Regions from separate parts of the Pseudomonas sp. NY15435 genome, predicted to be linked through region 1. Evidence: predicted binding sites of a transcription regulator. Region 1 holds the regulator's gene; the other holds the start of a gene.
The links. Region 1 encodes FliA, which starts transcription of late flagellar genes. Its sites were predicted from a motif close to CTAAAGTTTNNNNNNNNNNNGCCGNTAA; they were not measured.
Positions count from the first base shown of each region.

Region 2: a site for FliA is predicted at 11,048-11,075, ahead of ACNFH5_RS17255 (flagellar protein MotY). Genes of this name have one in related genera too.

Region 1 covers NZ_JBLUQA010000003.1:177,868-192,739, forward strand. Annotated here, with positions in the region: gene ACNFH5_RS08060 (chemotaxis protein CheW) at 1-41, opposite strand, end outside; gene ACNFH5_RS08065 (ParA family protein) at 139-927, opposite strand; gene motD (flagellar motor protein MotD) at 1,242-2,123, opposite strand; gene ACNFH5_RS08075 (flagellar motor protein) at 2,139-2,879, opposite strand; gene ACNFH5_RS08080 (protein-glutamate methylesterase/protein-glutamine glutaminase) at 2,879-3,997, opposite strand; gene ACNFH5_RS08085 (chemotaxis protein CheA) at 4,075-6,303, opposite strand; gene ACNFH5_RS08090 (protein phosphatase CheZ) at 6,336-7,118, opposite strand; gene ACNFH5_RS08095 (chemotaxis response regulator CheY) at 7,138-7,512, opposite strand; gene fliA (RNA polymerase sigma factor FliA) at 7,710-8,459, opposite strand; gene fleN (flagellar synthesis regulator FleN) at 8,456-9,283, opposite strand; gene flhF (flagellar biosynthesis protein FlhF) at 9,448-10,758, opposite strand; gene flhA (flagellar biosynthesis protein FlhA) at 10,770-12,893, opposite strand; gene ACNFH5_RS08120 (TPM domain-containing protein) at 13,035-14,315, opposite strand; gene ACNFH5_RS08125 (TPM domain-containing protein) at 14,361-14,872, opposite strand, start outside.
Region 2 covers NZ_JBLUQA010000006.1:401,282-416,153, reverse strand. Annotated here, with positions in the region: gene rsxA (electron transport complex subunit RsxA) at 1-60, shown strand, start outside; gene rsxB (electron transport complex subunit RsxB) at 57-611, shown strand; gene rsxC (electron transport complex subunit RsxC) at 608-2,941, shown strand; gene ACNFH5_RS17295 (RnfABCDGE type electron transport complex subunit D) at 2,941-3,981, shown strand; gene rsxG (electron transport complex subunit RsxG) at 3,978-4,613, shown strand; gene ACNFH5_RS17285 (electron transport complex subunit E) at 4,606-5,319, shown strand; gene nth (endonuclease III) at 5,316-5,954, shown strand; gene ACNFH5_RS17275 (PA3496 family putative envelope integrity protein) at 6,062-6,244, shown strand; gene ppnN (nucleotide 5'-monophosphate nucleosidase PpnN) at 6,413-7,804, opposite strand; gene gloA (lactoylglutathione lyase) at 8,102-8,494, opposite strand; gene ACNFH5_RS17260 (argininosuccinate synthase) at 8,651-9,868, opposite strand; gene ACNFH5_RS17255 (flagellar protein MotY) at 10,001-11,011, opposite strand; gene pyrC (dihydroorotase) at 11,150-12,196, shown strand; gene rnt (ribonuclease T) at 12,193-12,873, shown strand; gene ACNFH5_RS17240 (peroxiredoxin) at 13,118-13,720, opposite strand; gene ACNFH5_RS17235 (bacterioferritin-associated ferredoxin) at 13,982-14,197, shown strand; gene bfrB (bacterioferritin BfrB) at 14,417-14,872, shown strand, end outside.

The DNA of each region.
Region 1 (14,872 bases):
AGCGCGAGCTGGGGGCGTGTGGCGGTAGCGGAACGACTCATGATGGATAACCGCGCAAGGTGACTGTCCAGCCTATCGGCAGCAGACGCGCCGCTCTTGAGCGCATCCGTCGGATTCTTTTAATCGTGCCTGCCATCTTCAGGCTACCTGGCTCGCCGGCACATGGGCCAGCAGATGCTTGAGCAGCGCGCGGTAGGCGATCACGCCGCGGCTGTTGCCGTCGTTGCGCGAGGGCACTGTGCCCAGCCGGCTGGCATCACGCAGCTTGGTGTCCACCGGGATGAACGCCTGCCAGAGGGTGTCCGGATAGGTATCGCGCAACACCCGAAGCGTGCCCAGCGATGCCTGGGTACGACGGTCGAACAGGGTCGGCACGATGGTGAACGGCAGCGCCTGCTTGCGCGAGCGATTGACCATTTTCAGCGTGTTGACCATGCGTTCCAGGCCCTTGAGGGCGAGGAATTCAGTCTGCACCGGGATCACCAGATGCTGGCTGGCCGCCATGGCGTTGACCATCAGCACGCCCAGCAGTGGCGGGCTGTCGATGATGGCGTGGTCGAATTCGTTCCACAGCTGCGCCAGGCTCTTGGCGATCACCAGACCCAGGCCGTTCTGCCCGGGCGACTGGCGCTCCAGGGTGGCCAGCGCGGTGCTGGAGGGCAGCAGGCGGATGTTCTCGTGGCTGGTGGGAAGCAACAGCGATTGCGGCAGGCCCTCGGGCACGTTGCCCTGGTGCAGGAACAGGTCGAATACGCTGTGCTCCAGGGTGTCCGGGTCGTGGCCGAAGTAACTGGTCATCGAGCCGTGGGGGTCCAGGTCGACGATCAGCACGCGCTTGCCGGCGTCCGCCAGCAGGCCGGCCAATGCGATGGAGGATGTGGTCTTGCCCACGCCACCTTTCTGGTTGGCTACCGCCCAGACTTTCATAGTGCTGGCTCCCCGCATGCACAGGATCGGATCAGAGTCATCATGTGAAGGGTCTGATGATGCTTTTGGCACGAGCCGCGTTGCCGCGACAAATCACGCCAGGCTAGACGCGGGGCGCAGGAAATGGTCATTCCCTTTTCAAGTCCCGCAACGACGCATGGCGTGATTTGCCGCGCAACCCGAAGGGACGGGCCGCATTTTGCGCAGTGCTGCGTTACTCGTCGTTCATTTGGAATGACCAAACCACACTCCTCGCGCCTAACACTGCGCAAAATGCGGCTCCGTCGCGGCCGCGCCAAAAGCATCATCAGACCCTAGTCCCCTGCCGATGACGAAGAATTGACGGCGCCACTGCCGGGCGCCTCGCTGGCAATCACTGGTGCAGATTGCGTGCCAGCATGCCGCAACGCCGGGTCCGGCTGCGCCTTGCCGCTGCCCACCCCGCTGATGCTGCGGCGCACCTCCAGGTTGCGGGAGATCACCAGCACCACTCGGCGGTTGCGTGCGCGGCCATCCGCCGTGGCATTGTCCGCCACTGGCTGGAATTCGCCATAGCCCACCGCCGCCAGCCGACCGGCGTCGAGGCCGTCCTGGGCAAGCATGCGAACGATGCTGGCGGCGCGTGCCGCCGACAGTTCCCAGTTGGTCGGGTACTGCGAATTATGGATCGGCACATTGTCGGTGAAGCCCTCGACGTGCACCGGGTTGCGGTAGGGCGCCAGAATCCTGGCGACCTTCTCGATGATGGCGAAGGCGGCGTCGTTGGGTATCGCGTCGCCACTGGGGAACAGCAGGCTGGAATTGAGGGTTATCTCGATCCAGAACTCGTTGCCGCGCACCGACAGCTGGTCGGTGGAGATCAGGTCGCCGAAAGCCTGGCGCACGCTGTCGGTGATCTGCTGCAGGGTATCGGGGTTGCCCTGGGTCTGGCCGTCATCCTGCGGTTCGTTGAGCGACTGGTCCGGCTGCTGGGTGCGCGGGCGCTCCTCGCCGACGGGGATCGGGCGGATCGAGCGGTCCGGCTGGTTGAACACGCCGGTCAGGGTCTCCGAGAGGATCTTGTACTTGCCCTCGTTGATCGAGGAGATCGAGTACATCACCACGAAGAAGGCGAACAGCAGGGTGATGAAGTCCGCGTAGGACACCAGCCAGCGTTCGTGATTCTCGTGTTCCTCATGGCGCCGGCGGCGAGGCATACGCATCCCTCCCCCTTAGCCGACGAAGCCTTGCAGCTTCAGCTCGATGGAGCGCGGGTTCTCACCCTCGGCGATGGACAGCAGACCCTCCATGAGCATTTCGCGGTAGCAGGACTGACGCAGCACGATGCTTTTCAGCTTGTTGCCGATGGGCAGCAGCAGGAGGTTGGCCAGGCCGACGCCATAGATGGTGGCGACGAACGCGACGGCGATGCCATTGCCCAGCTGGCTGGGGTCGGCAAGATTGCCCATCACATGGATCAGGCCCATCACCGCGCCGATGATGCCGATGGTCGGCGAGTAACCGCCCATCGCCTCGAACACCTTGGCGGCGGCGAGGTCACGGCTTTCCTGGTTGAACAGGTCGACTTCGAGGATGCTGCGGATGGTCTCCGGCTCGGTGCCATCCACCAGCAATTGCAGGCCCTTGCGCGCGTAGGGGTCGCGCTCGGCGTCGGCGACGGCTTCCAGGCCCAGCAGGCCTTCCTTGCGCGCCGTCATGCTCCAGCCGACCACATGGTTGATGCCGCCGACCAGGTCCACCTTGGGCGGCAGGACCATCCAGCGCAGCATGGTCACGGCGCGCTTGAGCACCGCGACGGGAGTTTGCAGCAGGGCCGCGGCCAGCGTACCGCCGACCACGATGAGCGCCGCCGGGCCGTTGGCCAGGGCACCGACGTGCCCGCCCTCGAGGAAGTTGCCGCCGATGATGGCAACCAGCGCGAGGATCAGGCCGACCAGGCTGAGGACATCCATCAGCCGCAGGCCTCGGTCAGGTGGCGACCGATGTCATCCAGGCTGTACACCGCATCGGCCAGGCCCGCCTTGGCGATCGCCATGGGCATGCCATAGATCACGCAGCTGGCTTCATCCTGCGCCCACACCTGGGCACCGCCCTGCTTGAGCATGCGCGCGCCCTCGCGGCCATCGGCGCCCATGCCGGTGAGAACCACCGCCAGGACCTTGTCGCCATAGGCCTTGGACGCGGAACCGAAGGTCACATCCACGCAGGGCTTGTAGTTCAGGCGCTCGTCACCGGGAAGAATGCGGATCGCGCCACGGGCGTCGACCATCATCTGCTTGCCGCCGGGGGCCAGCAGGGCCACGCCGGGTCGGAGGATGTCGCCGTCCTCGGCCTCCTTGACGGTGATCTTGCACAGCTTGTCCAGGCGCTCGGCGAACGCCTTGGTGAAGGCCGCCGGCATGTGCTGGATCAGCACCAGCGGCGCGGGGAAGTTGGCAGGCAGTTGGGTCAGGACCCGCTGCAGCGCCACCGGCCCACCGGTCGAAGTGCCGATGGCTACCAGCCGGTAGGGCTTACGCTTTGGGGCGGCAGAGGTCGCCGGCACCGGAGCGGCCGGCGCATGGCTGCCGGCCGACGAAGCGGGCGCAGCCTGACGCGCAGCGCTGGCGGCCGGAGTCGAAGCCGGTGCCGACGGGCTCGAGGAATACGAAGAGTACGCAGCGAAGCGACGGTTGCTCTTGGCAATGGTGTGGACCTTCTCGCACAGCAGCTGGCGGACCTTGTCCGGGTTGCGCGAGATGTCCTCGAAATTCTTCGGCAGGTAATCGACGGCGCCAGCGTCGAGCGCGTCCAGGGTCACCCGCGCGCCTTCGTGGGTCAGCGAGGAGAACATCAGGACCGGCGTCGGGCAGCGCTGCATGATGGTCCGCACGGCAGTGATGCCGTCCATCAGCGGCATCTCGTAGTCCATGGTGATCACATCGGGCTTGAGTGCCAGCGCCTGATCGATTGCCTCGCGGCCATTGGTAGCCGTACCGACCACCTGGATCTGCGGATCAGCCGAAAGAATCTCCGAGACGCGGCGGCGGAAGAACCCCGAATCGTCCACCACCAGGACTTTGACAGCCATAGACACTCCTGAAAAAAACTTCTTCCATCACATGGGCCAGCGCAGCTTGTTTTATTGACTGCGCTCGCCCACGGCGGTCAGATACGACGGGCGTAGCGCTTGAGCATGCTCGGCACGTCGAGGATCAGCGCGATGCGCCCGTCCCCGGTAATCGTCGCCCCCGCCATGCCCGGCGTGCCCTGCAGCATCTTGCCCAGCGGCTTGATCACCACCTCTTCCTGGCCCACCAGTTGGTCGACCACGAAGCCGATGCGCTGGGTGCCCACGGAGAGGATCACCACGTGACCTTCGCCCGGCTCGTCATACTGCGCGCCCGGCACCAGCCAGCGCTTGAGGTAGAACAACGGCAGGGCCTTGTCGCGGACGATCACCACTTCCTGGCCGTCGACCACGTTGGTGTTCGACAGGTCGAGGTGGAAGATCTCGTTGACGTTGACCAGCGGGAAGGCGAAGGCCTGGTTGCCCAGCATCACCATCAGGGTCGGCATGATCGCCAGGGTCAGCGGGACCTTGATGACGATCTTCGAGCCCTGGCCCTTGGTCGAGTAGATGTTGATGATCCCGTTGAGCTGGGAAATCTTGGTCTTCACCACGTCCATGCCGACACCGCGGCCGGAGACGTCGGAAATCTCGGTCTTGGTCGAGAAGCCCGGGGCGAAGATCAGGTTGTAGCAATCGGATTCGGACAGGCGATCGGCCGCGTCCTTGTCCAGCAGGCCCTTCTCCACCGCCTTGGCGCGCAGCACGTCCGGGTCCATGCCTTTGCCGTCGTCGGAGATCGACAGCAGGATGTGGTCGCCTTCCTGCTCGGCGGACAGCACCACTTTGCCCGAACGCGACTTGCCGGCGGCCTCGCGCTCGTCAGGGCCTTCGATGCCATGGTCCACCGCGTTGCGCACCAGGTGCACCAGCGGGTCGGCGAGGGCCTCGACCAGGTTCTTGTCCAGGTCGGTCTCTTCGCCGATCAGCTCGAGGTTGATCTCTTTCTTCAGATTGCGCGCCAGATCGCGGACCTGGCGCGGGAAGCGGCCGAAGACCTTCTTGATCGGCTGCATGCGGGTCTTCATGACCGACGACTGCAGGTCGGCGGTGACCACATCGAGGTTGGAGACGGCTTTGGCCATCGCCTCGTCGCCGCTGTTCAGGCCCAGGCGCACCAGGCGGTTACGCACCAGCACCAGTTCGCCGACCATGTTCATGATCTCGTCCAGGCGCGCGGTGTCCACACGGACGGTGGTTTCCGCCTCGTTGGCCGGCTTGTCAGCGGCGGCAGCGGCAGGCTTGGCGGCAGCAGCGGGTTTGGCGGCAGCGGCCGGAGCTGGAGCCGGAGCGGCAGCGGGTTTGGGCGCAGGCGTTGCGGCAGCCGGCTTGGCAGCCGCGGCCGGTTCTTCTTTCGCACCGGTGAACTGGCCTTTGCCATGCAGTTCATCGAGCAGCTTCTCGAATTCGTCGTCGGTGATGTTGTCATCGCCGCTGGCGGCCGGAGCTTCCTCAGGCTTCGTCTGTGCGGCAGCCTCGACGGGAGCGCTGGCTTCTTCCTTCGCGCCAGTGAACTGGCCCTTGCCATGCAACTGGTCCAGCAGTGCTTCGAACTCGTCGTCGCTGATCTCGTCGCCGCCGGCCGGGGTCTCGACAGCGGGGGCCGGCGCCGGCTTGGCGGGCTCCTTGGCGCCAGCGCTGAACTGGCCCTTGCCGTGCAGTTGGTCGAGCAGCGCTTCGAACTCGTCATCGGTGATGTCGTCGCCACCCGCGCCTACCGGCGCGGCCGGCGCATCAGCGGTGGGCTCGAGGGCATCCATCAGTTGCTCGAACTCGGCATCGGTGATGTCGCCATAGGCGGCAGGAGCAGCAGGAGCTTCCTCTACAACCGGCTCAGCAGCCACCGAAGCGGCAACCGGCGCTTCGGCCGGAGCGGCGTTCGGATCAGCCAGTCGTGACAGCGCGGCGAGCAGCTCGGGAGTAGCCGGCGTCGGTTCCTCAGCGTCACGGACCTGCTGGAACATGACGTTGACGGTATCCAGCGCCTGCAGCATCACGTCCATCAGTTCGGCATCCACGCGGCGTTCGCCTTTGCGCAGCATGTCGAAGACGTTCTCGGCGATGTGGCAGCACTCGACCAGCGCGTTCAGCTGGAGGAAGCCCGCCCCACCCTTGACGGTGTGGAACCCACGGAAGATGGCATTGAGCAGGTCCATGTCTTCCGGACGGCTTTCCAGCTCGACCAGTTGTTCGGACAGTAGCTCGAGGATCTCGCCGGCCTCCACCAGGAAGTCCTGGAGGATTTCGTCATCGGCGTCGAAGCTCATTCGGGTGCTCCCTCTACAGCGTCAGCGGACGCTTAAAAACCAAGGCTGGACAACAGATCGTCGACATCGTCCTGACCGGACACGACGTCCTTTCTTGTATCGGCAGCAATCTGCGGACCTTCACCCTTGGACGATCTTTCTTTTTCCACCGCGTCGCGCATGCTCTCGTGGTCATGCTCGATGCCGGCGTAGCGATCGACCTGCCCTGCCATCCAGACCAGCTTCACCAGGTTCGATTCGACCTCGGTCACCAGCTTGGTGACGCGTTTGATCACTTGCCCGGTAAGGTCCTGGAAGTCCTGCGCCAGCAGGATGTCGTTCAGGTGCGCGGAGAGCTTGCGGCTGTCCTGGGCGCTGATGTAGAGGAACTGCTCGACACGCTTGGCGAGGTCGCGGAAGGCTTCGGGACCCAGCTCGCGGCGCATGAAGCGCGACCAGTCTTCCTGCAGTTCCTTGGCCTGGGTCTCGATGTGCATGACCACCGGGGTGCACTCTTCCACCAGGTCCATGGTGCGATTGGCCGCTTTCTCGGTCATCGTCACCACATAGGACAGGCGGTCAGTGGCGTCGGCGATCTGCGAGACTTCCTGGGCGCGGGGCGAGCTGGGGTCGATCTGGAAGTTGACGATGGCGTTGTGCAGCTCACGGGTGAGCTTGCCCACTTCCTGGTAAAGGCCGCGATCGCGCGCCTGGTTGAGCTCGGAGATCAGCTGCACGGCAGTCTGGACTTCGCCGCGTTCGAGGCAGTCGACCAATTCGCGCGCGTGTTTTTTCAGGGTCGACTCGAAGTCACCCGCGGATTCGTTGAAATCCATGACGCCCTCTTGGTCAGCCTCAGCTGCCGACCCGCTCGAAAATCTTCTCGATCTTTTCTTTCAGCACCTGAGCGGTGAAAGGCTTGACCACATAGCCGTTGACCCCGGCCTGGGCCGCTTCGATGATCTGGTCGCGCTTGGCTTCGGCGGTGACCATCAGCACCGGCAGGTGCTTCAGACGCTCGTCGGCGCGGACTGCACGGAGCAGGTCGATGCCGGTCATGCCGGGCATGTTCCAGTCGGTAACGAGGAAATCGAAGTTGCCGCTGTGCAGCATCGGCAGCGCAGTGGTGCCGTCGTCGGCCTCTGCGGTGTTGGTGAACCCCAGGTCCCGCAGGAGGTTCTTGATGATGCGCCTCATCGTGGAAAAGTCGTCCACGATGAGAATTTTCATGTTCTTGTCCAAACCTGCCTCCATCGATACCAAACGCGCCCTGGCGGGCGTGCCGTCAATTCATTGAGCGCCGTGCGCTCTTTGCTGTGGGCGCGTCAAAGGAACGTCACCCAAAAATTCGTAAGCCTATAACTTGCCTAAGGAAAATCCCTTCAGCACTGCCTCTCAGAAGCAGTCGACGCGAAACTACCCGATGCTCAGCGAGCGCGCCACTCCGCCAGACGCGAACGCAGGCGCGCGGCGCACTGGCTGTGCAACTGGCTGACGCGGGACTCGCTGACGCCCAGTACTTCGCCGATCTCCTTGAGGTTGAGTTCCTCGTCGTAGTACAGGGCCAGCACCAGTCGCTCACGCTCGGGCAGCTTGGTGATGGCGTCGGCCAGGGCCGCCTGGAAGCGCTCATCCTCCAGCCCGTGGGACGGCTCGTTGTCGTGGTGCGATGCGTCTTCGGCAAAGCCGCTACCCTGGTCGCCGTCCTGCAACATGTCATCGAAGCTATACAGACGGCTGCCCTGGGTGTCGCTGAGGATGCCGTAATAATCTTCGAGGCTCATATTGAGTTCGGCAGCAACCTCCTGATCTTTAGCGTCACGTCCGGTGCGCGCCTCGACGGCGCGGATGGCGTCACTGACCATGCGGGTGTTGCGGTGGACCGAACGCGGCGCCCAGTCGCCCTTGCGCACCTCATCGAGCATGGCGCCACGGATGCGGATGCCGGCGTAGGTTTCGAAGCTCGCGCCCTTGCCCTGATCGTATTTCTTCGCCGCCTCCAGCAGGCCGATCATGCCGGCCTGCATCAGGTCCTCCACCTGCACGCTGGCCGGCAGGCGGCCGAGCAGGTGGTAGGCGATGCGCTTCACCAGAGGGGCGTGTTTCTGGATCAGCAGTTCCTGGGAGTTGTGCGCCTGTGCCTTGCTGTACATACGCGCTCCGGAGGCCGCGGTCATACGGCCGAACCCGTGGGATGTTGCACCAGGCGCTCGACGAAGAACTCCAGGTGCCCTCGTGGGTTGGCCGGCAGCGGCCAGCTGTCGACCTTCTGCGCCACTGCACGGAAGGCCAGGGAAGCCTTGCTGCGCGGAAACGCCTCATACACCGAACGCTGCTTCTGCACGGCCTTGCGCACCGACTCGTCGTAGGGAATGGCGCCGACGTACTGCAGCGCCACGTCCAGGAAGCGGTCGGTGACCTTGGTCAGCTTGGCGAACAGATTGCGACCTTCCTGAGGGCTGTGGGCCATGTTCGCCAGCACGCGGAATCGGGTCATGCCGTAGTCGCGATTGAGCAGTTTAATCAAAGCGTAGGCATCGGTGATGGACGTGGGTTCATCACAAACGACCAGCAGCACTTCCTGGGCGGCACGGACGAAGCTCACCACCGAATCGCCGATGCCGGCAGCGGTATCCACCACCAGCACATCGATGTTGTCGCTGATATCACTGAAGGCCTGGATCAGGCCGGCGTGCTGCATCGGCGTGAGGTGCACCATGCTCTGGGTGCCCGAGGCCGCCGGGACGATGCGGATGCCGCCGGGCCCCTGGAGGATCACGTCGCGCAGGTCGCATTCGCCTTCGATCACGTCGGCCAGCGTCCGCTTGGGCGACAGGCCCAGCAGCACGTCAACGTTGGCCAGGCCCAGGTCGGCGTCCAGCAGCATGACGCGGCGGCCGAGATCGGCCAGCGCCAGCGACAGGTTCACTGACACGTTGGTCTTGCCTACGCCACCCTTGCCACCAGTGACCGCGATTACCTGAACGGGATGCATACCCATATCAATACCTTGTCTCGTCGTTCGACCGTCACGCTTCTGGCGTTTCGGCTAATCCGGTTGCAGTGCTCTACCGCCTCCGGCGCTCGCGGATCGTCTAACAGAGCATCCGCATCGCTTGGGCGGCCCAAGCGGCCACCCCACGCCCCACACGGGGCTCACAATCTTCAGCTGGCGCGACGCACCGGCTGTTGGTAAAGACCGGCGAACATGTCCGCCATGGCGTCTTCGCAGGGCTCTTCGGGCGACTGCAGGCTCACCGCACGACTCACCAACTGGTGCGCGCGTGCCACATGCAGGTCATCCGGGATCTTCGGCCCGTCAGCCAGATAGGCTACCGGGAGATGCTGGCTGATAGCCAGAGCCAGAGCTTCGCCGAGGCTTCCCGCTTCGTCCAGTTTGGTCAGGATGCACCCGGCCAGCCCACAGGAACGATAGTTCTGCCAGGCGGACTTGAGCACCTGACTCTGGCTGGTCGCGGCCAGCACGAGGTAATTCTTCACGTTCAGGCTCAGCGACGACAGCGCTTCGAGCTGCATGCGCAGCGCCGGATCGTTGGCCGGCAGGCCGGCGGTGTCGATCAGCACCAGGCGCTTGCGCGCCAGCGGCGCCATGGCCTGGATCAGCGACTGGCCCGGATCGACCAGGGTCACCGGCACATTGAGGATACGGCCGAGAGTCTTGATCTGCTCCTGGGCGCCGATGCGGAAGCTGTCCATGGACACCAGGGCAATGCTCTGCGCGCCATATTTCAGCACGTAGCGGGCAGCCAGCTTGGCCAGGGTGGTGGTCTTGCCCATGCCGGCCGGGCCGACCAGGGCGATCACGCCACCCTGCTCCAGCAGGTCGATTTCCGGGGTATTGATCGAGCGCGCCAGGTGCGCCAGCAGCATGCGCCAGGCCTGCTTCGGGTCGGCGATGGACGCCACGCGCTCCAGCAGGTTGCGCGACAGATCGGCCGGCAGCCCCATGCGTTGCAGGCGACGCCACAGGTTGGCTTGTTTCGGACGCTGGTTCTGCAACTGGTTCCAGGCAATCGAGCCCAGCTGCACTTCAATCAGTTCGCGCAGGCCGTTGAGCTCGAAGCGCATGGCTTCCAGCGCCTGCTGGCCGGCAGCGGCGGGCGCCGGGGCGACCGGAGCGTCCATGGCTTCGGCGAGGGTCTCGGCAGCGCTGCGACGCGGCGCCTGGGTGCCGTACATTTGACGGTCCTTGCGCACACCATCGCTTGCGCGGGCCGGGGCCGACAGGTCCGCCTTGGCCTGGGCGATCTTCGCCTGGGTCTTGCGCAGTTCGGCTTCCAGCGCCGGGTTCGGCTTGCTGGCAGCCACCGGGGCCTGGTAATCCAGCGCCGCGGTCAGCTCCACGCCGCCGGCGACACGGCGATTGCCGATGATCGAGGCATCCGGGCCCAGTTCGTCACGGACCAGTTTCATGGCCTGACGCATATCAGCGGCGAAGAAGCGTTTTACCTGCATGGTCTTGGACCTCAATTCTGCCCAACGGTGGCAACAATCGTGACTTGTTTGTTGTCCGGGATTTCCTGGTAGGCCAGCACGTTCATGGTGGGAACTGCCATCCGGGCGAATCGCGACATCATCGCGCGGATGGGACCTGCCACCAGCAGAATCGCCGGCTTGCCAAGCATCTCCTGACGCTGCGCCGCTTCAACCATCGAGCGCTGCAGCTTTTCGGCCATTCCGGGTTCCAGCAACATGCCGTCTTCGGAGCCCTGTCCGGCCTTCTGAAGACTGTTGAGCAATATCTGTTCCAACCTGGGTTCCAGAGTGATCACAGGCAGCTCCGGCTCTAGTCCCACAATGGTTTGCACGATTGCGCGGGACAGCGCGACGCGAACCGCCGCCACCATCGCGGCGGGATCTTGACTCTTCGCTGCCACGTTGGCGATGGCTTCGGCGATGGTACGAATGTCGCGTACCGGCACCTGTTCCTGCAGCAGTGCCTGAAGCACCTTGAGCAGGGTCGAGAGGGAAATCAGCCCCGGCACCAGCTCTTCGGCGAGCTTGGGCGAGGTCTTGGCCAGCAGCTGCATCAGTTGCTGGACTTCCTCGTGGCCGAGCAACTCGTGGGCATGCTTGTGCAGCACCTGGTTCAGGTGGGTGGCAACCACGGTACTGGCATCCACCACGGTGTAGCCCAGGGACTGCGCCTGGTCGCGCTGCGAAGCCTCGATCCACACCGCTTCCAGGCCGAAGGCCGGGTCCTTGCCAGCGATGCCATTGAGGGTGCCGAACACCTGGCCGGGGTTGATCGCCAGGTCGCGGTCCGGATAGATCTCGGCTTCCGCCACACTGACGCCCATGAGCGTCAAACGGTAGGCGTTGGGCAGCAGGTCGAGGTTGTCGCGGATATGCACTGACGGCATCAGGAAGCCCAGGTCCTGGGACAGCTTCTTGCGCACGCCCTTGATCCGCGCCAGCAGTTGGCCGCCCTGGTTGCGGTCCACCAGCGGAATAAGGCGGTAGCCCACCTCCAGACCGACCATGTCCACCGGGGTCACGTCGTCCCAGCCCAGCTCCTTGGTCTGCTCGGCACGCTGCGCCGGCAGCAGTTCCTGCTGGGTCTGGGCTTCCTGCTCGGCCTTCTGGCTGGCCTGGCGCTGGCGGTGCCAGATCAGGTAGGCGCCAGCGGCAGCCAAGCCGCCCAAGCCGACAAAGGACACGTGCGGCATACCCGGGACCAGGCCCATGGCGATCAGGATGGCGGCGGAGATCGCTAGCGCCTTGGGCGAGGCGAACATCTGGCGGTTGACCTGCTGGCCCATGTCCTCGGAGCTGGAGACGCGGGTCACCATGATCGCGGCGGCGGTGGACAGCAGCAGCGACGGCAGCTGCGCCACCAGACCGTCACCGATGGTCAGCAGGGCGTAGACCTTGCCGGCGTCGCCGAAGCTCATCGAGTGCTGGATCATGCCGATGGCCACGCCACCGATGAGGTTGATGAAGAGAATCAGCAGGCCGGCGACGGCGTCACCGCGGACGAACTTGCTGGCACCGTCCATGGAACCATAGAAGTCGGCTTCCTGGGCCACTTCGGCGCGACGCTTCTTGGCTTCCGCCTGCTCGATCAGGCCGGCGTTGAGGTCGGCATCGATGGCCATCTGCTTGCCGGGCATGGCGTCGAGGGTGAAACGCGCGCTCACCTCGGAGATACGCCCGGCACCCTTGGTGACCACCACGAAGTTGATGATCATGAGGATCGCGAAGACCACGATACCGACGACGTAGTTGCCGCCGATCACCACCTCACCGAAGGCCTGGATCACCTTGCCCGCGGCGGCGTGGCCGTCATGGCCGTGCAGCAGCACGACGCGGGTGGACGCGACGTTCAGCGCCAGGCGCAACAGGGTGGCGACCAGCAGGATGGTCGGGAATACGGCGAAATCCAGCGGGCGCAGGGCATACACGCTGACCAGCAGGACGACGATGGACAGCGCGATGTTGAAGGTGAACAGCACATCCAGCAGGAACGGCGGGATGGGCAGGGTCATCATCGCCAGCATCGCCAGCAGCAGCAGCGGCACGCCGAGGTTGCCCCGGCTGAGCCCTACCAGATTGCTGCGAACAGTGCCGATCAGTTGCGTACGATCCACCCGTGATTCCCCTGCGCGTTGGCGGCCGAGGTGGCCGCCGGATCAAACTTTTGACGCCCAACCGGGCATCCGCACAGGGTTTTGCAGGAAGCGTTCCAACTTTCTCGAAGGGCTGGAAATAGCTGATTCAGAGCGGCCGGATCACCAACTTCCTGAAGCGCCGCCACCGCCGCTGGAACCACCACCGCCGGAATAGCTGCTGCCCCCACCGGAGGACGATCCTCCCCCCGAAGACCCCGACCCTGACCTCGAACTGCCGCCAGTCATGAAGGCGACCAGGAAGGGGAAATACAGCATGGGAATCAGCACCAGAGAGTCGGGAAACACCCAGGGCCGCTGCAGGACGCCTACCGTATGGATGACGAATCCGGCGATCACCATGGCAAACGCCAGGCGGACGGCGAACTCTACGCGACTGCGCTTCCAGGCACCGAAGGCGAGGAAGAACGGCAGGCACAGAAACACCAATCCGATACCCGCGGCAAAGGGCAACGCCAGGCCAAAGAGCGGCACGTCGCTACCGAACTGCGCCGCGCCTAGCGCAATAGCAGTCAGGTAAAGGACGATACCGCCCACTATCATCGCCGCCTTGCCCGATGACGCCGCCAAGGCGCCGACGCCCCCACCCATCAGCAGGCAGAACGACAAGGCGAACAGCATCGCCGGAGCGCTCTGCAGGCCACAACCGAGCGCCAGCACCATGGCCACGCCCACAGCGCCCGGGATGACTATCTTCACGCCAAGCCAGCGGCGGCGCAGTGCAGCTCCCGCCAATGCGCCGACACCCAGGCCGATCAACAGCGCCCAGCCCTCAGTCGTCAGATGGAAGTCGCGACTTTCTTCCGGGAGAGTTTCGCCGTCGATCAGGCGCTCCAGCACTCCCACCGCCTTCTCGATACCGCCGGCGAAATCGCCATTGCGGAACGCCGGAACCATCTCTTCCCGGATGATGCGCCCGGCGACCACGTCGGGAATCGCCCCTTCCAGGCCGTAGCCGACCTCGATGCGCATGGTCCGATCATCCTTGGCCACCAGCACCAGCACACCGTCGTCCACGCCCCGGCGCCCCAGGCGCCATTGCTCGAAGACACGGGTGGCGTACTGCTCGATGCTGTCCTCGCCGGTGCTGGGCAGCATCAGAATGGCGATCTGTGACCCCTTGCGCTGCTGCAGCGCCATCAGCCGCTGTGTCATCGCAGCGATCCAGTCGTCATCGAGGGTGCCGGTGAGGTCGGTGACGGGGCTTTGCAGCTCAGGCACCTTGATGGCGAGGGGAAGCTCATCTCCAGCTTCCGCTTTGCCGGGCGCGGCAACGAGCTCGTCCTGCGCGGGACGGGCGACGTCGGTCGGCACCTGTGCCTGGGCGCCAGCCGTACCGAGCAGGATGGAGAGCAACAGAGCACAGCGAATCCAGATGTTCATACCTTCATTCCTTGAAAATCGCCGCAGGGAGCGCGAATCACACCCTCACCAACTGCCGGACGCGCCCCCGCCACCGCTGGAACCGCCGCCGGAACTGCCACTGGAGGAGCCGCCGGACGAACCGCCGCCCGAGCCGGAGCGACCTCCAGCGCCACCCCGCCCGGTGCCGAACACCCATATCCCCGGCAGCCCCATGAAGGGCAGCACCACCAGCCAGTTCAGCGGAGCCGATGGCGCGCCGATAGCCAAACCAAACAGCAGGTACAGGCCGATGAGGACCGCCAGGCGCTTGTAGAAGCCTTTGCGACTGCCCGGCGCGCTGACCGCCTTGCGGCTCTTGCCGGCCTTGATCCCGCCGCGCCATGCATCGCGCATCATCGAGATCAGCAGCCACCAGAGCCCCAATACGAACAGCGCCATGATGGGAGCGGCGAGTGCGTAGACCCACAGGACGCCGCCGAAACGCGGCGTCAGGAAGCCGAGCAGGATGCAGTAGGCGATCAGCCCGAGCACGGTGTAGAACGCCGCCCGCACCGTCCATAGCGCGCCGAAGGTGG
Region 2 (14,872 bases), on a different contig from region 1:
ATTACCGCTGGGCTGATGTCACTGGCGTTCATGGGCTTCAGCGGGTTGCTCAAGCCATGATCGCGGCGCTGCTGATCATCCTGGCCGGCCTCGCTGGTACCGTGGTGCTGCGCCTGGCTTCTGCGCGAGTGAAGGTCGCAGACGCGCCCATCGCCGGGCAGATCAACGACCTCCTGCCGCAGACCCAGTGCGGCCAGTGCGGCTACGCCGGCTGCAAGCCCTACGCCCAGGCCATCGCCGAGGGTGACGCAATCAACAAGTGCCCGCCCGGCGGCGCCGCGACCATCGCCGCCCTCGCTGAGTTGCTGGACGTCGAACCGCTGCCACTGGACGCCATCGAGGAAACGCCCCTGCGTGTCGCCTACATCCGCGAGGCCGAGTGCATCGGCTGCACCAAGTGCATCCGCGCCTGCCCGGTGGACGCTATCGTCGGCGCGGCCAAGCTGATGCACACGGTGATAGTCGACGAATGCACCGGCTGCGACCTGTGCCTGGAACCCTGCCCGGTGGACTGCATCGAGATGCGCGACCTGCCGGTGCGCGTCGCCGACTGGAGCTGGCCGCTGCCGCAGAACCGGCTGATCCAGACCGACCGGGAGCAGGCGGCATGAACGCAGAGGTCTGGCGTTTCCCCGGCGGCCTGACGCTGCCAGCCAACAAGCAGCAATCCACCGCCACGCCGATCCAGCACCCACCGCTGCCGCGCCGACTGGTGCTGCCGCTGCAGCAGCACATCGGCGAGCCCGCCGTGCCTTGTGTTGAAGTCGGCCAGCATGTGCTCAAGGGCCAAATGATCGCGCAGGCCGGCAGCGCCATCAGCGCCGCGCTGCATGCGCCGACTTCCGGCACCGTGGCCGAGATCAGCGAACAACCTTATCCACACAGCTCCGGTCTTTCGCTGCCCGCGATCGTCATCGACAGTGACGGCGCGGAGCAATGGACGACGCTGGAACCCATTTCCGCATATGTGTCCCTCTCCGGGACCGAACTGCTGCAGCGCATTCGCCAGGCGGGCATCGCCGGCCTCGGCGGCGCCGGCTTCCCCACCGCCGCCAAGTTGGCCTCGCGCGCCCAGGACGACCTGCACACCCTGATCATCAACGGCGCCGAGTGCGAGCCCTACATCAGCGCCGACGACCTGCTGATGCGTGAGCGCGCCGTCGAGCTGGTGGAAGGCATCGAGGTGCTGATGCACATCCTCCAGCCGCAGCAGGTGCTGCTCGGCATCGAGGACGACAAGCCGCAGGCCATTGCTGCCGTGCAGGCCGCCATCGGCGAACGGCCGATCCGCCTGCAATCGATCCCGACCCGTTACCCGTCCGGCGGCGAGCGTCAGCTGATCCAGATTCTCACCGGCCGCGAAGTGCCCTCCGGCGGGTTGCCGGCGGACATCGGCATGCTCTGCGTGAATGTCGGCACCGCCGTCGCCGTGGCCGACGCGGTACTGCGCGGGCGCCCGCTGATCTCGCGCATCACCACCCTGACGGGCGCTGCATTGGCGCGCCCGTGCAACGTCGAAGCGCTGATCGGCACGCCCGTGGGCGAGTTGCTGGACTTTGCCGGCCTCGACGCCGCAAAACTGGACCGCCTGCTCCTTGGTGGCCCACTGATGGGCGACAGCCTGCCGTCAACGGACGCACCGCTGATCAAGACGACCAACTGCCTCCTGGCCGCCTCTCGCGAGGAGCTACCGGCACCGGAAGCGGCCATGCCGTGCATCCGCTGTGGCGACTGCGCACAGGTCTGCCCCGCCAGCCTCCTACCGCAGCAACTGCACTTTTTCGCCCTCGGCGAAGATCACGACCAGTTGATGGCCCACAACCTGTTCGACTGCATCGAGTGCGGCGCCTGCGCCTACGTCTGCCCGTCGAGCATTCCGCTGGTGCAGTACTACCGCGCGTCCAAGGGCGAGATCCGCGAACTGGAACAGCGCCAGCTGAAGGCCGAGCAGTGGCGCCTGCGCTTCGAGCAACGCCAGGAGCGCCTTAGCCGCGAGGAAGAACGCCGCACCGCCGACCGCCTGGCTCGCCAGGAGCGAGCAGCGCGCGCGCAGGCGGACCAACCCGAGGTCGCAACACCCGCCGCGCCGGCCGCGCAAGCGGTGATCGAGCGGGTCAAGGCCGAGAAGTCCGTGGGCAATGCGCCCGACCAGCTCAAGCGCCTGAAGATCGAAGCGAGCATGGCCCAGGTCGCGCTGAAGAAAGCCGAGAAGCAACTGGCCGCCCACGACACCGATCAACTGCGCAGCCAGGTCGCCGAGTTGCGCGGCGCCGCCGAAGAAGCGAAAGCTGCGCTGGCGGCTGCCGAAGCGCAAAGCACCAACTCGGCACCGGCGCCCGCTCCGGCTAAAGCTCCCGCCCCGCACGAAGCCGCACTGAAACAGGCGAAGATCGACGCCGCCATGGCCCGTGCCCAGTTGAAGAAGTCCGAGAAGGCCTTCGGCGAATCGCCCAGCGACGAGCAACGCGCCACCCTCGCCTCCTTGCGCGGAGATGTCGAACGCATCGAGTGCCAACTCACCGAACTGCAGGGGGCCGCCATGCCGACCGAACCAAAAACCGAGCAGCCCGTTGACGGCGTGCTTGCCCTGCGTCAGGCCAAGCTGGCCTATATCGCGCAGCGCGATGCCCTGCGCGCCGCTGAGCGTGAAGGCGCCTCCGCCGAGGAGCTGGACGCGATCCACCGGACGCTTGCCGCCGCCGAAGCCGCGCTGCACGCCGCAGAGGACGCCAGCGGCAAGGCGCCGCCGGACCTCGTGCGCACCGACAAGCGCCCGGTAACGGCCGCCCTGCGCGCCGCCAAGACCGAACTGACCTATGCCCGCGCCGACCTGAAGAAGCTCGAACGCGAGGGTGCCAGCGACTCGCTCCTGGCCGCTGCCCGCGAGCGCCTGCAAGCGGCAGAGCGCGCCGTCGCCGATGCCAATGGCGAGGCTCCCTGATGAAACTGCTGCGCATCAGCTCGCCCCACACCACCGGCACGAACCGCACACAGAAGGTCATGCTGACGCTGCTGGCTGCCTGCGCTCCCGGCGCGCTGGTACTGATCGGCCTGTACGGCGTCGGAACCCTGTTCAACCTGCTCTGGTGCAGCCTGCTCGCGCTCGCCACCGAGGCGCTCATGCTCAAGCTGCGCGACCGCCCGGTGACGTTCTTTCTCAAGGACGGCAGCGCCCTGGTTACCGCCGTGCTACTCGCCCTCGCCCTGCCTCCCTACTCGCCCTGGTGGCTGAGCGCGGTCGCTACGGTATTCGCGATGATCTTCGGCAAGCACCTGTACGGCGGCCTCGGGCAGAACCCCTTCAACCCGGCAATGGTCGGCTACGCGGTGGTGCTGGTATCCCTCCCGCAGCAGATGAGCCAGTGGCCGGCGCCGGACAGCGCACTCGGATTCACCGATGGCCTGCGGCAGATCTTCGGCTTCGCCAGCCAGGGGCCCGACGCCTGGGTCGGCGCCACGGCGCTGGACGTGGTGCGCAACAACCACAGCCTGACCATGGAGGAATTGCTGGCGCAGTCTCCCGCTTTCGGAAACATCGGCGGGCGCGGCGTGGAGCTGGTCAACCTGGCCTTCCTCGCCGGCGGGCTGTTCCTGCTCTGGCGCAAGCTGTTCACCTGGCACGCGCCGGTAGGCATGCTCGGCGGCCTGTTCGTCATGAGCCTGCTGTTCTGGAACGGCACCGGTTCCGACTCCCACGGCTCGCCGCTGCTGCACCTGTTCAGCGGAGCGACCATGCTCGGCGCATTTTTCATTGTCACCGACCCGGTATCCGGCGCCACCAGCAACCGTGGCAGGCTGCTGTTCGGCATCGGAGTCGGCGTGCTCACCTATGTGATCCGCGCCTGGGGTGGCTACCCGGACGGGCTGGCCTTCGCCGTGCTGCTGATGAACCTTGCCGCGCCCACCCTCGATTACTTCACCCGGCCGCGCACTTACGGGCACAAGAAGCCAGAACGTGGCTTCAAGGCAGGTGATCGATGAACCGCGAGTTGCTCAAGAGCATCCTGGCGCTGGGTCTGGTCGCGCTGATCGCCGCTGGCGTGGTGGCCACCGTTCACCAGTTCACCGCCCAGCGCATCGACACCGCCCAGCGCGACGCGCGGGGCCGCACGTTGCTGGAGTTGCTGCCCAGGGGCAGTTACGACAACCATCCGCTGGAGAGCGAAGTCAGCACTTTCGATCCCAAGCTGCTGGGTCGCGAGGAACCGGCGCCCGCCTACATCGCGCGCCTCCAGGGCCAGGCTACGGCGGTCGTGCTGCAGCCAGTTGCCCGTGACGGCTATGGCGGCTCGATCCAACTGCTGGTGGGCGTGACCGCACAAGGCCGGCTGCTTGGTGTGCGAGTCGTGGCGCACCACGAGACACCCGGCCAGGGCGACCGTATCGAACTGGGCAAGAGCGACTGGCTGCACGGCTTCGACGGCCGCTCACTGATCGACCCGGCCGATGCCGGGTGGAAGGTGAAGAAGGACGGCGGCCAGTTCGACCAGTTTGCCGGCGCCACCGTCACCCCGCGCGCCGTGGTCAAGGCCACGCACCTGGCGCTGCAGTACTTCGATGCTCACAAGGCGGAGCTGCTCGCCCCGGCTGCCTCGGGAGAACAGCATGAATAATCCCGGCTACCGCGAAATCGCCCTGCAGGGCCTGTGGAAGAACAACCCCGGCCTGGTGCAGTTGCTCGGTCTCTGCCCGCTGCTGGGCACCAGCAGCTCCATGGTCAATGCCCTCGGCCTGGGGCTGGCGACTCTCCTCGTACTGGTCTGCTCCAGCGTCAGCGTATCGCTGATCCGTGGCACGCTGAGCGAAGCCGTGCGCCTCCCCGCCTTCCTGCTGATCATCGCCACCCTGACCACCTGCGTCGAACTGCTGATGCAGGCCTGGCGTTATGAGCTGTATGAGGTGCTGGGCATCTTCGTACCGCTGATCACCACCAACTGCGTGATCCTCGGCCGCGCGGAATCCTTCGCCGTGAACAACAGCATCGCGCGCTCAGCCTTCGACGGACTGATGATGGGCCTGGGCTTCGCCCTGGTCCTGCTGACCATCGGCACCCTGCGCGAACTGCTTGGCCACGGCACCCTGCTGGCCGGCATGGACCTGCTGTTCGGCCCCGCCGCCGCCGACTGGAAAGTGCAGATTCCTGGCTACCAGGGTTTGCTGCTGGCGGTGCTGCCGCCCGGCGCCTTCCTGGTGCTGGGCCTGCTGATCGCACTGAAGAACCGTATTGATGAAAGCCTGGCGGACCGCGCCAAGGCGCAGGCGGGCGACGTACCCGCGACCGAGCGCCAACGCGTCCGCGTGACCGGAGTGATCGAATGAATGCTGCCAAGCGTGCGGAGATTTTCCGCCGACTCAAAGAAGACAACCCCAACCCCGAAACCGAACTGGCCTACAGCACGCCCTTCGAACTGCTCATTGCGGTGCTGCTCTCCGCCCAGGCCACCGACGTGGGCGTGAACAAGGCCACGGCCAAGCTCTATCCGGTGGCCAATACCCCGGAAGCGATCTTCGCCCTCGGCGTGGAGGGCCTGTCGGAGTACATCAAGACCATCGGCCTGTACAACAGCAAGGCGAAGAACACCATCGAGACCTGCCGCATCCTCATCGAGAAGCACGGCGGCCAGGTGCCGGAGAACCGCGAGGACCTGGAAGCCCTGCCGGGCGTGGGCCGCAAGACCGCCAACGTAGTGCTCAATACGGCATTCCGGCAGCCGGCGATGGCGGTGGACACGCACATCTTCCGCGTCTCCAACCGAACCAACATCGCGCCAGGGCGCAACGTGCTCGAAGTGGAGCGCAAGCTGCTCAAGTTCGTGCCCAAGGAATACCTGCTGGATGCGCACCACTGGCTGATCCTGCATGGGCGCTACGTTTGCAAGGCGCGCAAACCGCAGTGCGGCAGCTGCCGAATCGAGGACCTGTGCGAGTACAAGCACAAGACTTCGGACGATTGAGCGTTATGGGAAAATTCCTTCAGGCCGATTGAAAAAATCTTTTTTACCGCCCACGCCTTTGTCGATATAAGGGGCGCCAACACACCCCGTGTTGTGGAGTGCACCGAATGGCAAACGACAAAGAAGACCTCGAACTCGAGGACGATGTCAGCACAGACGACAGCGATGACGGCGCAGAAGCCACGGCAGAGGTCGCCAAGACCAACCTGACCAAGCGCCGCATCATCGATAATTACCTGGAAGAGCGTCGCCTGCAGCGCCAACTGTCCGACTACGATTTCGATCTGTAAGCCTTCTCCTTAATGTAAGTCCCACATGAAAAAGCCCCGCATCCTGGCGGGGCTTTTTGTTTTGCGCTCTTCGTAGGACCGAGGGGGGGGGGGCCTAGCCCTTGCTCACGAACCACCCAGCATCAGAGTCGCCGGGAAGTGTTCGCGAGCAAGCTCGCTCCTACAGGTTCACACCGCCACTGCGGAGCGCTGCACCACCCGGTAACAAGGCTCGTACGCCGCGCCGCCCGGCAACTTCATCCGGTGCTGCTCGACGAAGGCCTGCAGCAGCGCATCCAGCGGCTCCATGATGGCCGCGTCGCCGTGGATTTCGTAGGGGCCAAACTCCTCGATCATACGGATGCCGCGATCCTTCACGTTGCCGGCAACGATGCCGGAGAACGCCCGCCGCAGGTTCGCCGCCAGTTCATGAGGCGGTACGTCGCGCCCCAGGTCGAGGCCGGCCATGTTCTCGTGGGTCGGCTCGAACGGGCGCTGGAAGCCCTCGTCGATCTTCAGCAGCCAGTTGAAGTGGTAGGCGTCGTTGCGCTCGCGGCGGAACTGCTTGACTCGCTTGAGGCCAGTGCTCATTTCCCGCGCCACTTCCGCCGGGTCGTCAATGATGATGCGGTAGCGTTTCTGCGCCGCCTCGCCCAGGGTCGCACCGACGAAGGCGTGCAGTTGCTCGATGTACGCCGCCGCGCTGCGCGGGCCGGTGAGCACCAGGGGGAACGGCATGTCCTGGTTATCCGGGTGCATGAGGATGCCCAGCAGGTAGAGGAACTCCTCCGCCGTGCCGACGCCGCCGGGGAACACGATGATGCCGTGGCCGACACGGACGAAAGCCTCCAGGCGCTTCTCGATGTCCGGCAGGATCACCAGTTCGTTGACGATCGGGTTCGGCGCCTCGGCGGCGATGATGCCCGGCTCGGTCAGGCCCAGGTAGCGGCCGTCGGTGATGCGCTGCTTGGCGTGGCCGATGGTGGCGCCCTTCATCGGGCCCTTCATCACGCCCGGGCCGCAGCCAGTGCAGACATCCAGGCTGCGCAGGCCCAGTTCGTGGCCGACTTTCTTGGTGTACTTGTACTCGTTGGTGCTGATGGAGTGGCCACCCCAGCAGACGACAATCTTCGGCTCCACACCGGCATGCAGCGCGCGGGCGTTGCGCAGCAGGTGGAAGACGTAGTCGGTGATGCCGGCCGAGCTGTCCAGGCCGAAGCGCCGGCTGTTCAGGGCATTCTGGGTGTAGACGATGTCGCGCAGGGCACTGAACAGCATTTCGCGGGTGCTGGCGATCATCTCGCCGTCGACGAAGGCGTCGGCCGGCGCGTTGAACAGTTCCAGGCGCACGCCGCGGTCCTGCTGGTGGATTTCCAGCTCGAAGTCGCGGTAGGCGTCGAGGATGTGCTTGGCGTTGTCGATCTGCGTGCCGGTGTTGAGGATGGCCAGGGCACACTGGCGGAAGAGCTTGTAGGTACTGCCGGAGCCCGCTTCGCTGAGCTGGTGGACTTCACGTTGGGAGAGGGTTTCGAGGCTGCCCTTGGGGCTGACCGAGGCATTGTTTACCGGTCTTGGGGACATGCTGTATTCCTTGACGATGGAAGCCGGGCGCCGTGGCGCGGGCCTTCCGATAAATCGATGCGGCCGTCCATTCGGCCGTCATTGCCGGGAGCGTCGCGGCGGGGATTCTCCGGCCCGCAGCGCGCTCCTTCTGACTGTGACAAGCGAATGGCGGAAACTGCTTCCGCAATCGACGCGTCCGACGTCGATGCCTCTTGAGTATGAACGCTGCAGTGACTTTCTGATGACAGCCGGAAAAGAAAAACCCCGCCGGTGTGGGCGGGGTTTTCCAAGGACGCTTCGACGACGGTCGACGGATCAGTCCTTGCGCTGCGGACTCAGCAGCTCGATCTTGTAGCCGTCCGGGTCTTCGACGAAGGCCAGGATGCTGGTGCCGTGCTTCATCGGGCCCGGCTCGCGGGTGATCTTGCCGCCGCGCGAACGGATGTCCTCGCAGGCCTTGTAGACGTCGGCCACTTCCAGGGCGATGTGGCCGTAGCCGGTGCCCAGCTCGTATTTGTCCACACCCCAGTTGTAGGTCAGCTCGATGACGCTATTGTCGTCCTCGTTGCCGTAGCCAACGAACGCCAGGGTGAACTGGCCGTCCGGATAATCCTTGCGGCGCAGCAAGGTCATGCCCAGGACTTCGGTATAGAAGGCGATGGATTTGTCCATGTCGCCGACGCGCAGCATGGTATGCAGCAGTCTCATCGATTCTTTCCTCATCAGGTGCCCGGAGTGCGGGCTTATAAACACAAACCCCGGCTCGTGGCCGGGGATTGTTGTTCTTTTCGTAGGAGCGAGCTTGCTCGCGAACCGCGCAAAAAGCAAAAGCTTCGCGAGCAAGCTTGCTCCTGCAAGGTCCGCTTAGAACAGCTTGCGGCCCTTGTTCGCGGCGATACGCATGCGCAGCGCGTTGAGCTTGATGAAGCCAGCGGCATCGGCCTGGTTGTAGGCGCCGCCGTCTTCCTCGAAGGTCGCGATGTTGGCATCGAACAGCGAGTCGTCGGACTTGCGGCCGACCACGATGACGTTGCCCTTGTACAGTTTCAGGCGCACGACGCCATTCACGTGTTCCTGGGAGGCATCGATCATCTGCTGGAGCATCTCGCGCTCCGGGCTCCACCAGTAGCCGGTGTAGATCAGCTTGGCGTAGCGCGGCATCAGCTCGTCCTTCAGGTGAGCGACTTCGCGGTCCAGGGTGATCGACTCGATGGCACGGTGCGCCTTGAGCATGATGGTGCCGCCGGGGGTCTCGTAGCAGCCGCGGGACTTCATGCCGACATAACGGTTCTCGACGATGTCGAGACGGCCGATGCCGTTGGCGCCGCCGATGCGGTTCAGCTCGGTCAGGACCTGGGCCGGACTCATGTCCTTGCCGTCGATGGCGACGATGTCACCCTTGCGGTAGGTCAGCTCGATGTAGGTCGCGGTGTCAGGGGCCTTCTCCGGGGAGACGGTCCACTTCCACATGTCCTCTTCGTGCTCGGTCCAGGTGTCTTCCAGCACGCCGCCTTCATAGGAGATGTGCAGCAGGTTGGCATCCATGGAGTACGGCGATTTCTTCTTGCCGTGGCGCTCGATCGGGATGTTGTGGGCTTCGGCGTAGTCCATCAGCTTCTCGCGGGACAGCAGGTCCCACTCGCGCCAGGGAGCAATCACTTTCACGCCCGGCTTGAGCGCATAGGCGCCCAGTTCGAAGCGAACCTGGTCGTTGCCCTTGCCGGTGGCGCCGTGGGAGATGGCATCAGCGCCAGTGGCGTTGGCAATCTCGATCAGGCGCTTGGCGATCAGCGGACGGGCGATGGAAGTACCCAGCAGGTACTCGCCTTCGTAGACAGTGTTGGCGCGGAACATCGGGAACACGAAGTCGCGGACGAACTCTTCTCGCAGGTCCTCGATGAAGACCTCTTTCACGCCCATCTGCTTGGCCTTGGCGCGGGCCGGTTCGACCTCCTCGCCCTGACCCAGGTCGGCGGTGAAGGTCACCACTTCACAGTTATAGGTATCCTGCAGCCACTTCAGAATTACGGAGGTGTCCAGGCCACCGGAATACGCCAGGACTACCTTCTTCACGTCCGCCATGCCACTCAACTCCACGGGGGTTGTCACGAAAGGGACCGATTCTACTGTCCGCTCGGAATAATTTACAGAGGGGCGACAGCTTTTGACGACAAAGCGACAAATACTATCGTCGGTGCGACCCGACGCCGCGGCTTAACCCTTGGGTACTGCGGGCGGCGTGGCAGGCGGATTGGAGGCGCTGGCGGCAGGCGTCGCGGGCGCGCCCTGCGCAGGAGCGTTGGCGGCGGGAGTCGGTGCGGTGGGAGCGGTTGCGGCAGGTGCAGGCGGAGCCTCAACAGCCGGCTGCTCAGCCACCGCCTCGCGGGACAGGTTCACCGTCACCCGGCGGTTCTTCGCGCGGTTGGCGGCGGAGTTGTTCTTCACCAAGGGGTAACGCTCGCCATAGAAACGCACGGTGATCTGCGCTTCCGCCACGCCGTTGGCCTTGAGGTACTCCATCACGGCGATGGCGCGTCGGCGCGAGGCTTCACGGTTGGCCAGGCGGTTGCCGGTGTTGTCGGAGTGACCGTCCAGTTCGATGCGATTCACCGTCGGGTCGGCCTTCATGTACTGCAGGATGATGTCCAGTTTGGCGCGGCCCAACGGGTCGACCTCGGTGCCGCCGTCCGGGAAGCCGACCTGGCTCTGGCGCACCTGGTCGAAGTTGACCGGAAGCATCTTCGTCGAACAGTCCTGGAACTTCGTGTAACCATCCGCGAAACGCGTCGGCATCAGCCGCACCAGCAGGGTCTCGCCGGTGCGCGTGCGGTGGCGCACTTCCGGCGCGCGGCCCTCCAGCAGACCGCCGAGCAAGCGCCCGGCCTGCTGCTGCGTACTGTTGAACGGAACATCGCCCGCACCCACCTGCACAGACCCCAGGTTCAGGTCACCCTGCCCCGGCCGCCACGGTGGCGCGGCCGCCAGCAAGGTCGCCGAGCCACTGCCCAGCCAGCCCGTCTGCGGTTTGAGGCGGAAGGTTGGCTGCTCACCGGCGCGCCAGACGAACTCGCCCAGGCCAAAACCGGCCACACTCTGCGACAACCGGCACTCGAACTGGTCGCCCTCTACCGTCCATTGCGCACTTTCCATGCGCGTCTGAAAGGTCAGCGCCCAGGCCGGAAGGCTCGCACAAAGAGTGAGGAGAAGTAGAGATGGCTGGCGCACGGTGGCATCCACACAGGTAAATAGGCGTCCCAGATTCTATCGGTCGGCCTCGGCAAAACTTGATAGCGAGTGCCGGCGGCGGGCTTTTCCGGTAGCATTTCACCCTCTTCCCGCTGCAACCGCACCCCTGGAATCCGCATGTCCGACCGCCTGACACTCCTGCGCCCCGACGACTGGCACATCCACCTGCGCGACGGCGCCGCACTCGCGCAAACCGTCGGCGACGCCGCCCGCACCTTCGGCCGCGCCATCATCATGCCGAACCTGGTTCCGCCGGTACGCAACGCCGCCGAAGCCGACGCCTACCGCCAGCGCATCCTGGCTGCCCGTCCGGCCGGCAGCCGCTTCGAGCCGCTGATGGTGCTGTACCTCACCGACCGCACCAGCGCAGAGGAAGTCCGCGCTGCCAAGGCCTCGGGCTTCGTGCACGCCGCCAAGCTGTACCCGGCCGGCGCCACCACCAACTCCGATTCTGGCGTGACCAGCGTCGACAACATCTTCCACGTGCTTGAAGCCATGGCCGAAGTCGGCCTGCCGCTGCTGGTGCACGGCGAGGTGACCCGTGCCGAAGTCGACGTGTTCGACCGCGAGAAGCGCTTCATCGATGAGCACCTGACCCGCGTGGTCGAGCGTTTCCCGACCCTCAAGGTGGTCTTCGAGCACATCACCACCGGCGATGCCGCCGCCTTCGTCAAGGCCGCCCCGGCTAACGTCGGCGCCACCATCACCGCCCACCACCTGCTCTACAACCGCAACCACATGCTGGTCGGCGGCATCCGCCCGCACTTCTATTGCCTGCCGATCCTCAAGCGCAATACCCACCAGGAAGCCCTGCTGGATGCAGCAGTGAGCGGCAGCCCGAAGTTCTTCCTCGGCACCGACTCGGCCCCCCACGCGCGCCACGCCAAGGAAGCGGCCTGCGGCTGCGCCGGCTGCTACACCGCCTACGCCGCCATCGAGCTGTACGCCGAAGCCTTCGAGCAGCGCAAGGCGCTGGACAAGCTGGAAGGCTTCGCCAGCCTGCACGGCCCCGACTTCTATGGCCTGCCGCGCAACAGCGACCGCATCACCCTGGTCCGCGAAGAATGGGAAGCACCGGCATCCCTGCCCTTCGGCGACTTCGACGTGGTCCCGCTGCGCGCCGGTGAAAAACTGCGCTGGCGCCTGCTGGAGACCGAGGCATGAGTGACGAGAACGAAATCTTCGAAGGAGAACTCGACGGTTCCTTCCCGCCCGGCCCGCGCCACCCGATGGCGCGCCGTTTCCGTGGCTACCTGCCGGTCGTGGTGGACGTTGAGACCGGCGGTTTCAACGCCGGCACCGACGCCCTGCTGGAAATCGCCGCCGTCACTATCGGCATGGATGAGAGCGGCTACCTGTTCCCCGAGCACACCTACTTCTTCCGCGTGGAGCCTTTCGAAGGCGCCAACATCGAGCAGGCTGCGCTGGAGTTCACCGGCATCAAGCTGGACCATCCGCTGCGCATGGCGGTACCGGAAGAACAGGCGCTGACCGAGATCTTCCGCGGCATTCGCAAGTCGCTGAAGTCCAATGGCTGCAAGCGGGCGATCCTGGTCGGGCACAACAGCAGCTTCGACCTCGGCTTCCTCAACGCGGCGGTCAACCGCAGCGGCGTGAAGCGCAACCCGTTCCACCCGTTCTCCAGTTTCGACACCGCGACCCTTGCCGGCCTCGCCTACGGTCAGACCGTACTGGCCAAGGCCTGCCAGACCGCCGGCATCGAATTCGACAACCGCGAGGCCCACTCGGCGCGCTACGACACCGAGAAGACCGCGGAGCTGTTCTGCGGCATCGTCAACCGCTGGAAGGAATTCGGCGGCTGGATGGAAGACGAGGACTGATCCTCTCTTCCTGATCCCATGACAAAGCCCCGCTCAGGCGGGGCTTTTTCTTTCCTGCACGCAGGGCTTGCCGGCTTCCTGTAGGAGCGAGCTTGCTCGCGAACCACCGCCCGGTGAACGTCAGACCTGGCCGCTATGCACACCTGATCCCTTGTTCGCGAGCAAGCTCGCTCCTACGAAAAGCAATCCTGCGCGCCCATGAAAAAGCCCCGCCGAAGCGGGGCTCTTTCATCACCGGACAGCCTTACAGCTTGCCGGCGTGCTCGGCCAGATAGGCGGCGACGCCTTCAGGCGAGGCGGCCATGCCCTTGTCGCCCTTCTTCCAGTTGGCCGGGCAGACTTCGCCGTGCTCCTCGGTGAACTGCAGGGCATCGACCAGACGCAGCAGCTCGTCCATGTTGCGGCCCAGCGGCAGGTCGTTGACGATCTGCGAGCGCACCACGCCGTTCTTGTCGATCAGGAATGCACCGCGGAAAGCCACGCCGCCTTCGGACTCCACGTCATAGGCCTTGCAGATCTCGTGGGTGATGTCGGCCGCCAGAGTGTACTTGACCGGACCGATGCCGCCCTTGTCCACCGGGGTATTGCGCCAGGCGTTGTGGGTGAAGTGGGAGTCGATGGAAACGCCGATCACCTCGACGTTGCGCGCCTGGAAGTCGGGGATGCGGTGGTCCAGGGCGATCAGCTCGGAGGGGCAGACGAAGGTGAAGTCCAGCGGGTAGAAGAACACCAGCCCGTACTTGCCCTTGATGGCTTCGGACAACACGAAGCTGTCGACGATCTCGCCAGTGCCCAGTACGGCGGCCACGTTGAAATCGGGAGCTTTCTTACCTACGAGTACGCTCATTTGATTCTCCTTAATGGTGAGGCGCTGGGAGTGGCGGCTGCGCCCGGTCGAAACTGCCGTGCTTGAGGGCCCGTCACTCCAGTGGGGCAGCCATCATACACCCCACCCGCAACACCTACATCTGCGCGGACTCGGGGCTAACTCACTGAACCGATTGACCATTTATCGGACCGTCGAAATGAGACCCCGGCAACTTTTGACAATCATTCTCATTATTATTAGTATCGCTTCCAACAACCCCACAGCGACTGTAGTGCAACCATGTACGTCTGCCTCTGCAACGGTGTTACCGATACCCAGATCCGCGATGCGATCTACGACGGCGCCTGCAACTATCGCGAAGTGCGCGAGTGCACCGGTGTCGGCACTCAATGTGGCAAGTGCGCCTGCCTGGCCAAACAGGTGGTTCGCGATACCCTCGGCGAGCTGCAAAGCGCCCAGGCGATGAACTACAACCTGGCCTATGCGGCAGGCTGAGAAAAATACCGCTGATCAGTTCAGCAGCAATTCCGAAGAAACCGGGCCATGGCCCGGTTTTTTTATGCCCGCAATTCAGTGATTTAGCGCCCAGTTGCGGAATGAAAACATTCGCATTCATATTCCTTTTTATAACAAATTCAAGGACTTATGTTTGACAGATGGTTATAAGGGCGCGAGAATTTCAATCTCTCCCACTCCACACGGCAGGACCCCGGCATGAAAGGCGACAAGAAAGTCATCCAGCATCTGAACAAGATCCTCGGCAACGAGCTGATCGCCATCAACCAGTATTTCCTGCACTCGCGCATGTGGAACGACTGGGGCCTGAAGCGCCTCGGCGCGCACGAGTACCACGAGTCCATCGATGAGATGAAGCACGCCGACAAGCTCATCGAACGCATCCTGTTCCTCGAAGGCCTGCCCAACCTGCAGGACCTGGGCAAGCTGCTGATTGGCGAGAACACCCAGGAAATGCTGCAGTGCGACCTGAACCTGGAGCTCAAGGCCTGCAAGGACCTGCGCGACGCCATCGTGCATTGCGAAAGCGTGCATGACTACGTCAGCCGCGACCTGCTCAAGGACATCCTCGAGTCCGAGGAAGAGCATATCGACTACCTGGAAACCCAGCTGGGCCTGATCCAGAAAGTCGGCCTGGAGAACTACCTGCAGTCG